Linked DNA regions of Methylosinus trichosporium OB3b. The protein of the gene in region 1 interacts with the protein of each later gene in a pairwise test. Links are inferred from orthologs where the notes say so. Each region holds a gene or a part of one and is shown on either strand. Other genes may lie near its edges. The genes, in order: CQW49_RS13335 and kdsB.

Region 1 (6,439 bases):
CCGGGCGCAGCCTGCTCCCACTCCGGTTCCCGGCCTTTCGAGCGGCGTCATCGCGATCGCATCCGGATCATATCACAGCTGCGCTGTGACCGAGGCCGGCGCGATTTTCTGCTGGGGCCGCAACGTCGAGGGCCAGATCGGCAACGGCGTCGACTTGGAAACATTCGCTCCGCCGACGCGGGTTGGCGGCCCTGCCGAAATCTATACGGATGTGGCGGGCGGCGCTTCTCACAGCTGCGGCCTGACGAATGCGGGCGCGGTGCTGTGCTGGGGCCAGGGGTTCGGCAAGGTTCCCACGCCGGTCGCCAAGCTCGGCAGCGGGGTCGTCGCATTGACGGCGGGCTCCTATCATGACTGCGCTCTCACCAAGGCCGGCGCCGTCCAATGCTGGGGGCCGGCATGGAACGCCGGCGCCCCGACGCCGGTCGCTGGCCTGTCGAGCGGCGTCGTCGCAATCTCGTCTGGAAGCGGGCATGATTGCGCGCTGCTGCGCGACGGCGGCGTGCGCTGCTGGGGCTATAACCAATATGGCCAGCTCGGCGACGGAACGACCACAGATCGCACGATCCCGACGCCCGTCCTGAACCTCGGCGCCGCCGCGGTCGCGATCGCCGCCGGCTTCGACTTTTCCTGCGCGCTGCTGTCGACGCGGGCGGTGAAATGCTGGGGTTATAACGAGGTCGGCGAGATTGGCGACGGCGGCGTGACGAACCAGCCTCTCCCCGTCCCGGCGAAGGGCCTCTCCGCCCTGCTGCGCACCCGCGCCCGGCTCACCACATCGACGCTCGGAAACGGGCTCCATGCTCTGCGCGCGAACTATCTCGGCGACGCGGCTCATGCGCCTTCGCAATCCACTCCGCTGCCGATGCGGCTCAAATGAGCGGAGCCGAATGACGCCTGCTTGCGGTTTAAGACGATCGGTCGTATAAAAAGAGCATGAGCCGAAGAGACGTCAACGACATCAGGCGCAAGCTGCTCGATCAGGGGGTCGCCCTGCTGATGGAGCAGGGCTATCACGGCACCGGCCTCACCGAGCTGGTGCAGGCCGTCGGCGTGCCGAAAGGCTCGTTCTACAATTACTTCCCGAGCAAGGAAGCCTTCAGCGCCGAGGTCGTCGCGCATTATATCGAGCCGTTCATCCAGCGGCTCGACGCGCATCTCGGGCAGGCGGGTCGTTCCGCCGACGCCGCGCTCCGCGCCTATTTCGACGATCTCATTGCCGAGACGGAGCGGCGCGACTTCAAAGGCGGCTGCCTTCTCGGCAATCTCATGGGCGAGATCGGCGAGACCAGCGACCTCTGCCAGACCTCCTTGCGCGAGGCGGTGCGCCGCTATCGCGACAAGCTGCGCGAGGGCCTGGCGCGGGGCCAGGAGGAAGGGCGCTTCCGCAAGGATCTCGACGCCAAGGAGATGGCCGATGTGCTCGTCGACTCCTGGCAGGGGGCGCTTCTGCGCATGAAGATCGAGCGGTCGGTTCGCCCGCTCGTCCAGTTCCGCGACATGCTGCTCGACGGCTATTTCCGCGCGTGATTTTTTACCCCCAAACGAGACGACCGGTCATTTAACGCGAGGCCGAGCACGAGACGACCAACGCCGACCAATGGCTCGGCGAACGCAAAACCGCGCGCGCGAAGCTGCGCGGACAAGGGAGGAAGCAATGACGAAGCACATACTCGTCGTCGGCGGCGGCGTCGGCGGAACCATGACCGTCAACAGCATCGTCGCCAAGCTCTATCCGGAGATCGCGCGCGGCGCGGTCCGGGTGACGATGCTGTCGGACTCGCCCTGGCATTATTACAAGCCGGCTTTCATGTATGTCGCCTTCGACATGTTCTTCGAGGGCGAGCTGCGCCGCAAGCAGCGCTCGCTGCTGCGTCCCGAGATCGAGTTCCTCGTCGACAAGGTCGAGCGTTTCGATTTCGCCGGATCGAGCGTGACGACGCGCAGCGGCCGCAAGATCGGCTATGATTATATCGTCGTCTCCACCGGCTGCCTGCCGGCGCCCGAGCGCATTCCCGGGCTGAAGGAGACGGGCGATTATTTCTACCAATACGAGCCGGCGCGCCGCCTCGCCGACAAATTGCGCGGCTTCGAGAAGGGCCGCATCTTCATCACGGTCAACTTCCCCAAGACTCCGAATGTCCCGCATCAGTGCGGCATCGCGCCGATCGAGACGACGCTGATGCTCGACGAATATCTGCGCCGCAAGGGCGTGCGCGACGCGGTGGAGATCGTCTACACCTATCCGACCGTCTCGCAGCTCTTGCGCAATTGCCTCTTCCTGCAACAGGAGGTCTGCGAGGTCCTGCCTTCGGTGTTCGAGAGCAAGGGAATCAAGTTCCAGCGCGGCTTCACGCTCGAATCCGTGGACGCGGACCGCAAGGTCGCACGCTCCGAGGAAGGACGCGAGGAAGGTTTCGACCTGCTGATGTGCACGCCGCCGATCCGCGCGGTCGATGCGGTGATCGCCAGCGGCGCGTCGCAGGCGGTCAATGGCGAAGGCTGGCTGCCGACGAACCGCCGCACGCTGCAGCTCGAAGGCCATCCCAACGTCTATGTGATGGGCGACACGGTCGATCTGCCGATCAGCAAGGCCGGCGGCTCCTGCCACAACCAATGCCCGGTCATCGCCAACAACATCGCCGGCGACATTCGCCTCGGCCGCACCGTCGACGCCTATCACGGCAAGGTTCAGGCGGTCGCGCAAATGGGCCTCGAGATGGGGATGCCGCTCTGGTACGACTATGACGAGGACGTTCATCCGACCCCGCCGACGAAGCTCGGCGGCCTGCTGCGCAAGGCGTTCAACCGCGGAATCTACTGGTCCGTCGCCCGCGGCGTGATCTGAAGCAATCGATCGGAGGGATGAGCAATGAACGCGACCAATCTTCAAGCTGCGCCGGTCGAGCGCGCAACCCGCATGTCGGACGAAACCGCGCGCGGCGTGTCCGAGCTTCTCGAAAAGGCGTCGCCGCTTCTGCAGGGACGGCGCTTCCACAATATCGTCGATCTTCTCTCCCTCGTCTCGGACGGGGTCGATATGGCCGACGACGCCATGATCGAAAAGCTGATGAAGGCCTATGAGGAGGCGATCGGCGCCGCCTGGACGCTCGGCAACGCCGCGCGTTTCGCCGCCAATGAAGCGGCGACGAAGCCGACGCCTTCGCTGATCGGCCTGCTGCGGACGGCCGGCGACGAGGATGTGCGCCGCGGCCTGCATTTCGCGCTGCTCTTCCTCGCCGCGCTGGGGCGCGGACAGCGCGACGACGCCGAGGCATGACCGACGATCGCGCGCTGCAGGCGCTCTATGAGGAGCGCGTGCGCGGCTGGGCGAGGCGGGTGCGCGACGATGTTCGGCTCGCGCCCGCCGATCTCACCGTCAGCCGAACGAGCCCGGCCTGTGGCAGCACGCTGACACTCGACGTGAGGCGAGAGCGAGATCGCATCGCTGCGCTCGGCTATCGGGCGCGCGCCTGCACTCTGGGCATGGCGTCGACAGCCGTGGTGGCGGCGCAGGCCGTCGGCGAGCGCTTCGAGGACGCGCTCGCGGCCGGGCGCGCGCTCGCCGCGCTGCTCGCCGGCGAGGACGCGCGTTTCGAAGAGCGATGGCGCGCGCTCGACATGTTCGTCGCGGCGCGCGGCTTCCCGTCCCGCCACGGCTCGATCCTGCTGCCCTTTCACGCGCTCACGGAGGCCGCGGCGCGGCTCAGCCTTCCGTCAATGTCAGCAGAATATCCGCATACCACGCGCAGTTGAGGCCGAGCGCCTCGTCCTGCTGCAGGTCGCGGCCGACGTCGAGCCGCGCCGAATGGACGCCGAGCAGCGTCCACGGCAGATCGCCCTGGCAGCTCTCCAGAGCCGGAATGCGCGCCACCACCGGCGCGCCGCTGGCGCCGCGATGGGTGCGCGCATCGCTGAGGAAATAGCCCTGGCCCTGGAAGCGCAGGCCGAAGGAGGAGGCGACGACGCCCTGGCGCGCCACCGGCATGTGATGCAGCGTGTCGTGAAAGCCGAGCGGAAAGCCGACGATCAGCAGCGAGGAGCCGATCTCGACCTGATCGAAGCCGCCCGGCAGATGCGCGGGCGTGAAGGCGCGATAGACGGTCGGCTCCGGCAGCTTTCCCCGCTCGATCTCGATCGCCGCGACATCGACCTCGCCGGCGGCGTCGACGGCCTGACGCCAGACGCTCTTGCCGTCCTCATAGAGCGGAATGGAGAAGCCCGTCGACTTGGCCATATTCTCGGCGTCGACATGCAGCTCGATCTCGATTCGGTCGGGCTGGTGCCCGCTCGCCGCATCCTTCAGCACATGGCGGCTCGTCACCAGGAACAGACGCTCGTCGCGCTCGAAGAAGAAGCTGCTCGCATTGGTCAGCGGCGCCTGTCCGTCGAAGGTGCAGAGCCGGGCGGTGGTGAGCAGCAGCGGTTCGATCATCGGCGGTTTCCTCTCTCCCCGAAGAACTTGCCGCTCGCGCGCGGCTCGGCAGGCCGCTCGCTGCGACAGACCGCGAGCTACGCCTTGATTTGCGTTACGGTCTGCGGTAGAGAGCCGGCGCCATCTATAAATAGGCGCGTCCCGGCTCGGGTCGAACGACGGATCAATGTTAACTGTTCGATGTTGCGGCGCCTCTGCGCTCGATCATTTTCATCAAATGATCTTCTTCGACAACGTTCGAACGCGATAATCTCGGCGGATAACGAACGGAGCGTGCGGCGTATGAGAGCATCTACCGAAGTTCTCCGCCAGAATGCAATGGCGAATATGCGAAGTCCCCATGAAATGGGGATAATCTGCATCGATATCACCAACAAATGCGATCTCGCCTGCTCGAACTGCACGCGGCTGCTCGTCAATCAGGACCGGTTCTGGGACATGTCGCTCGAGAACTTTCGCCTCGCCGTGCGCAGTCTCGCCGATTATCCTGGAATCATCGCGGTCATCGGCGGCAATCCGGCGATGCACCGGAGCTTCGAAGAGATCTGCGCCATTTTCGTCGAGGAGATTCCGCAGAAGGAGCGACGCGGACTCTGGACCAACAATATCTTCAGCTTCGCCGATCTCGCGAAAAAGACTTTCGGCGTCTTCAATCTCAATCCGCATGGCGTCGAGCGTGGGATCAAATCGCTCGAGCCTTTGCGCGATGGCGCTTGGTATCATGGCGGCCATTCGTCCCACGCGCCACTGCTGACGGCGCTGAAAGATCTCTTCGACGACGAGGAGATGTGGCGACGAATCGGGCGCTGCGACATCAACCATGAGTGGTCGGCGTCGATCGTCGAGAACAGAGGGCGGCTCAAGGCTTATTTCTGTGAGGTCGCCGCCTCTTTCGATCTCGCGCGGGGAACCGATTTTGGTGTCGAAGTGACGCCCGGCTGGTGGCGTCGCGACATTTCCACTTTCGCCGATCAGGTTGCGCGCTTCTGCCCGGGCTGCGGCGTGCCGGCCAAGGTCGTCGGCCATATGGATTGCGAGGAGATCGACACTTTTACTGTGAGCAACGCCGACATAGCGGAGAGTTCGCTGCGCAAGAAACGCTCGATCATCGCACTGGACCAGGACGACGCACATTTCCTCGGCCGACAAAGGGTGACCGAATATTCTCCCATGCTTCGCGCCGAGGGGAATGGCTCCGCCACGGGCGTCGTGAAGCGGTCGGCGCCGGTCGAGACTCCTGAAGCAGCGCCGCGGAAGCCGAGCCGACCCCTTTTCGCGCGGCCCAATGTCGAGCTCGAGTTCGCCAAATTTCTCTGTACGATCGGCCTCACCCGAGCAGGCACACGATTGTGGAACACGGCCAAGTCCCGAAAATAACCGTTTCTTCGAGCCGGACTCTTGCGGCGGCGCGCCGACGCGAGAGGCCGGCTCGTCGTCTCAGAAGATTTCGGCAGTAGCCGTGTCGGGTCCCGTCGAAATCTCGGCCGAGCGCCGCCTTATCACATCAAGCTCCGGAAGAGGCCGATGACTGCAGCCTACCGTCTGCCGATCGTTTCCATCATCGTGACCAATTACAATTACGGGCGGTTTCTCCCTCAGGCATTGAACGCCGTCCGGCAACAGACCTATCCGCATTTGGAATGCATCGTTGTCGACGATTGCTCCACCGACTGCAGCCACGAGGCTCTCGATACAGCGGTTCGCGAGTGGCCCGAGCTGATCGTCATCCGCCAGCAGACGAATGGCGGCCAATCTGCGTCTTGTCTAGCGGGCCTCGCGCGCGCCAGTGGCCAATACATCGTCTTTCTCGACGCAGACGACCTGATCACCGAGGAGTTCGTCGCCGCTCATCTCGCGGCGCATTTCTGCTTGCGCACGCCAGTAGGAATGACCTGTTGTGATTGTTTCACCCTGCGGGACGAGCGGCTCATCTGTTCGACCTCACGCTATCTCGCGGGCCATTTCGCGAGCCGACCTGCGGATCCCACGCTCGTCCATCGCGGG
Region 2 (6,462 bases), 1.8 Mb from region 1 along the record:
TCCAGATGGTGCAGAAGGGCGAGCGCGAGGCGCGGCAGGCGAAGAAGGAGATGGTCGAGGCGAACCTCCGCCTCGTGATCTCGATCGCCAAGAAATATACGAACCGCGGCCTGCAGTTCCTCGACCTCATTCAGGAAGGCAATATCGGCCTGATGAAGGCGGTCGACAAATTCGAATATCGCCGCGGCTATAAATTCTCGACCTACGCCACCTGGTGGATTCGCCAGGCGATCACCCGCTCCATCGCGGACCAGGCGCGCACGATTCGCATTCCGGTGCATATGATCGAGACGATCAACAAGATCGTGCGCACCTCGCGGCAGATGCTGCACGAGATCGGCCGCGAGCCGACGCCGGAGGAATTGTCCGAGAAGCTCGCCATGCCGCTCGAGAAGGTGCGCAAGGTGCTGAAGATCGCCAAGGAGCCGATCAGCCTCGAGACGCCGATCGGCGACGAGGAGGATTCGCATCTCGGCGATTTCATCGAGGACAAGAACGCCATCCTGCCGATCGAGGCGGCGATCCAGTCCAATCTGCGCGAGACGACGACCCGCGTGCTGGCGTCGCTGACGCCGCGCGAGGAGCGCGTGCTGCGCATGCGCTTCGGCATCGGCATGAACACCGACCATACGCTCGAGGAAGTCGGCCAGCAGTTCTCGGTGACGAGAGAGCGCATTCGCCAGATCGAGGCGAAAGCTCTGCGCAAGCTGAAGCATCCGAGCCGGTCGCGGAAGCTCAGGAGCTTCCTGGACAATTGACGAAGCGACGCGCTTTGCGCGAATTGCGAGCCTGAAGGCTCGCGGTCCAGAACCCCCTTGTCTGGACCGCGAGCCTTCAGGCTCGCTTCTTTTTGAGACGAGACATGTCCGCAGCGATCATCATTCCGGCGCGCTACGGCTCCTCCCGCTTTCCCGGCAAGCCGCTGCAGATGATCGCCGGCATGTCGATGCTGGAGCGCGTGTGGCGCATCGCCCGCGCCGCGCGCTTCTGCTCGCGCGTCGTGATCGCCAGCGAGGACGAGCGCGTTCTCGCCCATGCCGCCGGCTTCGGCGCGGAGGCCGTGCTCACCTCGGGCAGCTGCCGCAATGGCACGGAGCGCGTGCATGAAGCCGCGGCGACGCTCGGCCTCGAGGCGGAAATCATCATCGGATTGCAGGGCGACGCCGTGCTGACGCCGCCCTGGGTGCTCGACGCGCTGATCGACGCGCTCGAGACCGATCCCGACATCGACATGGCGACGCCGGCGATCCGGCTCGACGCGCGCGCGCTCGGCGACTTCATCGCGCATAAGCAGATCTCGCCGACGAGCGGAACCACGGTCGTCTTCGACCGCAACGCCAACGCGCTGTATTTTTCCAAGAGCGTCATTCCATTTCCGGGCCGCGACGCCGCCGCGCCGGTTCACCGCCATATCGGCCTCTATGGCTTTCGGCGCGCCGGGCTCGACAAATACGCGCGCGCCGCGCCGACGCCGCTCGAGCGCGCCGAGGGTCTCGAGCAGCTGCGCGCGCTCGAGAATGGGATGCGCATCCGCATCGTGCTCATCGACTATCAGGGCCGAACGCACGCCTCCGTCGACACGCGCGAGGATGTCGCGCTCGTCGAGGCGCTGATCGCCGCCGAGGGCGAGCTCGTCGCCGGGCGCCGCTGAATGCGGCTGATCCTCGCGCGGCACGGAAACACTTTTGGTCCCGGCGACGCCGTGCGCTGGATCGGCGCGCGAAGCGATCCTGCGCTCGTCGCGTCAGGCCGCGAGCAGGCCGAGGCGGTCGGCCGCGCGCTCGCCGCGATGCATGTCCATCCTGCGCGCATTATCGCGGGGCCGCTCACGCGCACACGCGAGAGCGCCGCGCTCGCCGCCGCCGGCTTTGCGCCGGCGTCGATCGAGATCGAGCCGCGGCTGATCGAGATCGATTACGGCGCCTGGGAGGGCCTCACCTCGGACGAGATTCGTTCGCTGCGCGGCGCGCCGGAAGTCGACGCATGGGAGCGGGATGGAATTTGGCCGCAGGGCGCCGGCTGGTCGCCCGATGAAGCGCAATTGCGCGCGCGCTTGGAGGGCCTGCTCGCGTCGCTGCGCGCGGCTCATACGGACGGCGACACGATCATGCTCGTCTCCAGCGGCGGCGTGCTGCGATGCTTCGGCGAGATCTACGGACTCGCGCGGCGAGACGCGAAGATGCGGACGGGAAGCCTGTCGATCGTCGAGACCGACGCGCAGGGATTCTCCATCGCGCTGTGGAATGCGCGGCCGAGCGAGCTCGCGTCGGGAGAGCGAGCTTGAAGGCTCGCTCGTTTGCGACTGTCATCATCCTTGAACAGGAACGTCACCGCTATGTAGCGCGTGCGGCTTATTCGGCCTCCCGGGGAAACCAAAAGGGGCCTGACAACCATGACAACTCCAGATCGTCGCGATTTCTTGCGCCTCGTCGGCGGCGCCACTCTCGCCACGGCGTTTTCACAGAGCATCGAGCGCGCGCTGGCGATTCCGGCGAATGCCGCGACCGGCACGATCAACGACATCGAGCATATCGTCGTGCTGACGCAGGAGAACCGCTCCTTCGATCATTACTTCGGCACGCTGCGCGGCGTGCGCGGCTTCGGCGATCCGCGTCCGGTGCTGCTGCCCAATGGCAAGCCGGTGTGGCGCCAGCCCGATGGCGCCGGCGAGGTGCTGCCGTTCCGGCCCGACACGCGTCCGCTCGGCGACAAGTTCCTCGAAGGCACGCCGCATAACTGGCCGGATGCGCATCAGGCCTGGAACAACGGCAAATATGACCAATGGGTCCCGGCCAAGGGCCGCCACACCATGGCGCATCTGTCGCGCGGCGACCTTCCGTTCCACTTCGCTCTGGCGGAAGCCTTCACCATCTGCGACGCCTATCATTGCTCGGTGATGGGCGCGACCGACCCCAATCGTTATTATCTGTGGAGCGGCTGGGACGGCAACGATGGCGCCAATGGCGGTCCGGTCGTCGACAATTCGGAAGCCGGCTACGACTGGCGCACCTATCCGGAGCTCTTGGAGCAGGCCGGCGTCTCCTGGAAGGTCTATCAGGATATCGGCGCGGGGCTCGACGGCGAGCATTGGTGGGGCTGGGGCGACAATCCCTATATCGGCAATTACGGCGACAACTCGCTGCTCTACTTCCATCAATATCAGAACGCGCTGCCGGGCTCGCCGCTCTATGAGAAGGCGCGGCGCGGCACCAATATCTCCGCGAGCGGCAATCTGTTCGAGATTCTGCGCGACGATGTGCTGCACAACAAGCTGCCGCAGGTCTCCTGGATCGCCGCGCCCGAGTCCTACACAGAGCATCCGAACTGGCCGTCGAATTTCGGCGCCTGGTATATCTCGAAGGTCCTCGACGCTCTGACCGCCAATGCGAATGTGTGGAGCAAGACCGCTCTACTCATCAATTACGACGAGAACGACGGCTTCTTCGATCACGTGGTGCCGCCGACCGCGCCGGCGACATCGGCGCAGGGGCGCTCCACCGTCGCGACGACCAATGAAATCTATCCGGGCGGCTCGACCTACGCCGCCGGCCCCTATGGCCTCGGCGCACGCGTTCCCATGATCGTCGTCTCGCCCTGGAGCAAGGGCGGCTATGTGTGCTCGCAAGTGTTCGACCACACTTCGGTCCTTCGCTTCATCGAGAAGCGCTTCGGCGTCGCCGAGACGCAGATCTCGCCCTGGCGCCGCGCGGTCTGCGGCGATCTGACCTCCGCCTTCGATTTCTCGAAGACCTTCACCGGCGTCGTCTTCCTGCCGTCGACGACGGGCTTCGGGCCGCGCGATCGCGAGCGTCATCCGAGCTATACGCCCGTGCCGCCGGCCAATCAGGCCGTCCCCGTTCAGGAGCCCGGCCTGCGTTACGCCCGGCCCCTGCCCTATGAGCTGGATGCGAAGGGCTCCCTGACCACGGATCGCGCCTCGCTCAAATTCGAATTCGTCAATACCGGCGCCGCCGCCGCCTGCTTCCATGTGCGCTCGGCGCAGGCCTCGGCCGGCCCCTGGAGCTATACGGTCGAGGCCGGCAAGTCGCTGGTCTCGGGCCTCAGATTCCAGACGAGCAAGGACTACGCCTTCACGGTCCACGGCCCCAACGGCTTCTTCCGCCGCTTCAAGGGCGGCTCCGAGGCCAGCCGCGCCACTCTCGAGGTGAGCGCGAAATATGTGACGCAGCCGGAGGTCGGGATCGAGCTGACCATCGTGAACCGCGGCCTCGGCCCGGTCTCGATATCGGTCGCCGACGCCTATGGCGTGACGGGCGCCTTCCGCAAGCTGCTCACGCCGGCCGAGCGCGTCGTGAAGCTGTGGCGGCTCGGCGCCAGCCATGGCTGGTACGACCTCTCGATCTCGGTCGCTTCCGATCGGGGCTTCGCGCGTCGCCTCGCCGGCCATGTGGAGAATGGCAAGGTCAGCACCAGCGATCCGGCTTTCGCCCGGAGCGGCTTCCCCGCCATCGCCTGACGCGGGCAAGGACGAGACGGAGGGACGCGCGTCCCTCCTCGCATTCGAGAGGGCGGACGCCGGAGACGGCGTCCGCCCTCTTCTTTGTTCGGCGCACGCGCCGGGCCCCTGCCCCACGCGACATTTCGGAGCGCTTTTTCGTCGCGAATGAGCGACGATAGGATAGCCGATTCGCTCATTTCGACCGGCGAAAGCTTTTTTCGAGATGGAGACTTGAAGATGAAACGGGTTCGCCTTCTCTCATTGACGGCGCTCGCGCCGCTTTTCGTTTCCAGCGCGCTGGCGCAAGTGGCGCTGGTTCCCGGCCTCGCCGCCTGCAAGGACCGGGACAATATGCGACGCCTCGTCGAGCTCACCGATCTGGGCGACCTCGCCGCCGCGCAGGAGTTGTTCGCGCGCGGCGTCAAGAGCGACGACTGCCGGATGCTGGCGGGCGACGACGTCGTCATCGAGATGACGCCGCTCTTCATGCGGGTGGTCAAGGCGCATATCCGCGGCAATCCGGATATTTATTGGATCCTGCAGTAATTCTACCGCATCACGAGAAGCCGAGATGATCGGGGCGGCGTCATTGCGAGAAGCGAAGCGACGAAGCAACCCAGAAGTCGCCCCGCGGCTCTGAAATGCTTCGCTGCGCTCGCAATGACGGCCGCAGCTTCCGCGGGTTCACATCGAGATATTTTTATTGGGTGTGAAAGGGGCGAGCCTGAAGGCTCGCGGTCCGGGCGCCCGCAAGTCACCGCGCTCGCAGCGCCTGCTCGCCGAGGCGCGTGAGCGCGGCGCGCAGCGCCTCGTCGGCGACGCCATCCGTCACCGCGGCTGCGCGCGCGCGCGTCGCGGCGTCGACCAGGGGAGCGCGATGCGGCGCCTTGCGGCGCGCCGTCAGCCGCTCCTGGCGCATCGTCAGCCGCGCGACGCAGCGCCAGCCCAGATGCGTGTTCACCCGGTCGAGGATCGACCCGGCCATATGCTGGATGTCGAGGCTAAAGCCCGGCTCGACGCGCAGAATCAGCGTCGCCGGCTCATCCTTCTTCTCGGCTGCGCGGTTCTTCGCCCGCGGCGGCCATTGCAGCTTGATCGGCTCGCAAATGGCGGCGAGCCGCGCGCCCACCACCGCCTCCCAGCGCAGGATCAGCGCCGCCTCGCCGAAACCCTGGCGCGCCGCCAGCGGATCGATCGCTCGGTCGACGAGCTCGCCGAGCGTCCGAGATCCTCTGTATTTCTCCGCCATTGGCTCGTTCCTCGCGGCAGGGGACGCGATGTCGCTCCAGCATTCTTTCCTTCGAGCGAATTCTGATCGGTCGAACGATTTCGTTCGACCGGAAAGCGCTCTAGCATTTTTTCATTCGAGCGAATTCTGATCGATCGAACGATTTCGTTCGATCGGAAAGCGCTCTATGGACGTTATCTCATGCGAAGCGCCCCCGCCAAGCCCGATCCGCTCGCCCTGCTGCGTTGGTACGACCGGCGCCGGCGCGCCCTGCCCTGGCGCGCGCGCGCGGGCGAGACCGCCGACCCTTACGCCGTCTGGCTCTCCGAGATCATGCTGCAGCAGACCACGGTGGAGGCCGTGAAGCCCTATTTCGCCGCCTTTCTCGCCCGCTGGCCGGATGTCGCGGCGCTGGCCGCCGCGCCGCAGGAGGAGGTGATGAAGGCCTGGGCCGGCCTCGGCTATTACGCGCGGGCGCGCAATCTCCACGCCTGCGCGCGCGCGATCGCCGCGCGCGGCGCCTTTCCGCGCGAGCAGCGCGAGCTGCTGGCGCTGCCCGGCGTCGGTCCCTATACGGCGGCGGCGATCGCCGCTATCGCCTATGACGCGCCCGTGGTCGCCGTCGACGGCAATGTCGAGCGCGTCGTCGCGCGGCTCTTCGCCATCGAGCGGCCGGCGCGCGAGGCCAAGGCCGAATTGCGCGAGCAGGCGCAGAGCCTCTTTCCCGGCCGGCGCGCCGGCGATTTCACCCAAGCGCTGATGGACCTCGGGGCGA

Evidence for each region.
Region 2: the proteins of CQW49_RS13335 (region 1) and kdsB interact in binary tests that used the Escherichia coli proteins (3 or more experiments, as listed by UniProt). The link is inferred for Methylosinus trichosporium OB3b from one-to-one orthologs.

The regions. Positions count from the first base shown.
Region 1 is NZ_CP023737.1:2,781,515-2,787,953, forward strand. What follows is about bases 1-2,733. They hold CQW49_RS13335 (TetR/AcrR family transcriptional regulator), read left to right. Parts: upstream 1-936; coding sequence 937-1,530; downstream 1,531-2,733. Other genes in these bases: CQW49_RS13330 (RCC1 domain-containing protein), read left to right, coding at 1-880; CQW49_RS13340 (NAD(P)/FAD-dependent oxidoreductase), read left to right, coding at 1,658-2,733. In the rest of the region: more of CQW49_RS13340, read left to right, coding at 2,734-2,848; CQW49_RS13345 (DUF1641 domain-containing protein), read left to right, coding at 2,873-3,280; CQW49_RS13350 (iron-sulfur cluster assembly scaffold protein), read left to right, coding at 3,277-3,756; CQW49_RS13355 (S1 family peptidase), read right to left, coding at 3,707-4,435; CQW49_RS13360 (radical SAM family protein), read left to right, coding at 4,781-5,812; CQW49_RS13365 (glycosyltransferase family 2 protein), read left to right, coding at 5,960-6,439. UniProt on the Escherichia coli protein: Involved in response to both electrophiles and reactive chlorine species (RCS). Represses the transcription of the nemRA-gloA operon by binding to the NemR box.
Region 2 is NZ_CP023737.1:993,554-1,000,015, forward strand. What follows is about bases 1-2,756. They hold kdsB (3-deoxy-manno-octulosonate cytidylyltransferase), read left to right. Parts: upstream 1-862; coding sequence 863-1,651; downstream 1,652-2,756. Other genes in these bases: rpoD (RNA polymerase sigma factor RpoD), read left to right, coding at 1-758; CQW49_RS04790 (histidine phosphatase family protein), read left to right, coding at 1,652-2,284; CQW49_RS04795 (phosphocholine-specific phospholipase C), read left to right, coding at 2,393-2,756. Outside these bases: more of CQW49_RS04795, read left to right, coding at 2,757-4,477; CQW49_RS04800 (hypothetical protein), read left to right, coding at 4,697-5,005; CQW49_RS04805 (DUF721 domain-containing protein), read right to left, coding at 5,214-5,708; mutY (A/G-specific adenine glycosylase), read left to right, coding at 5,889-6,462. UniProt on the Escherichia coli protein: Activates KDO (a required 8-carbon sugar) for incorporation into bacterial lipopolysaccharide in Gram-negative bacteria.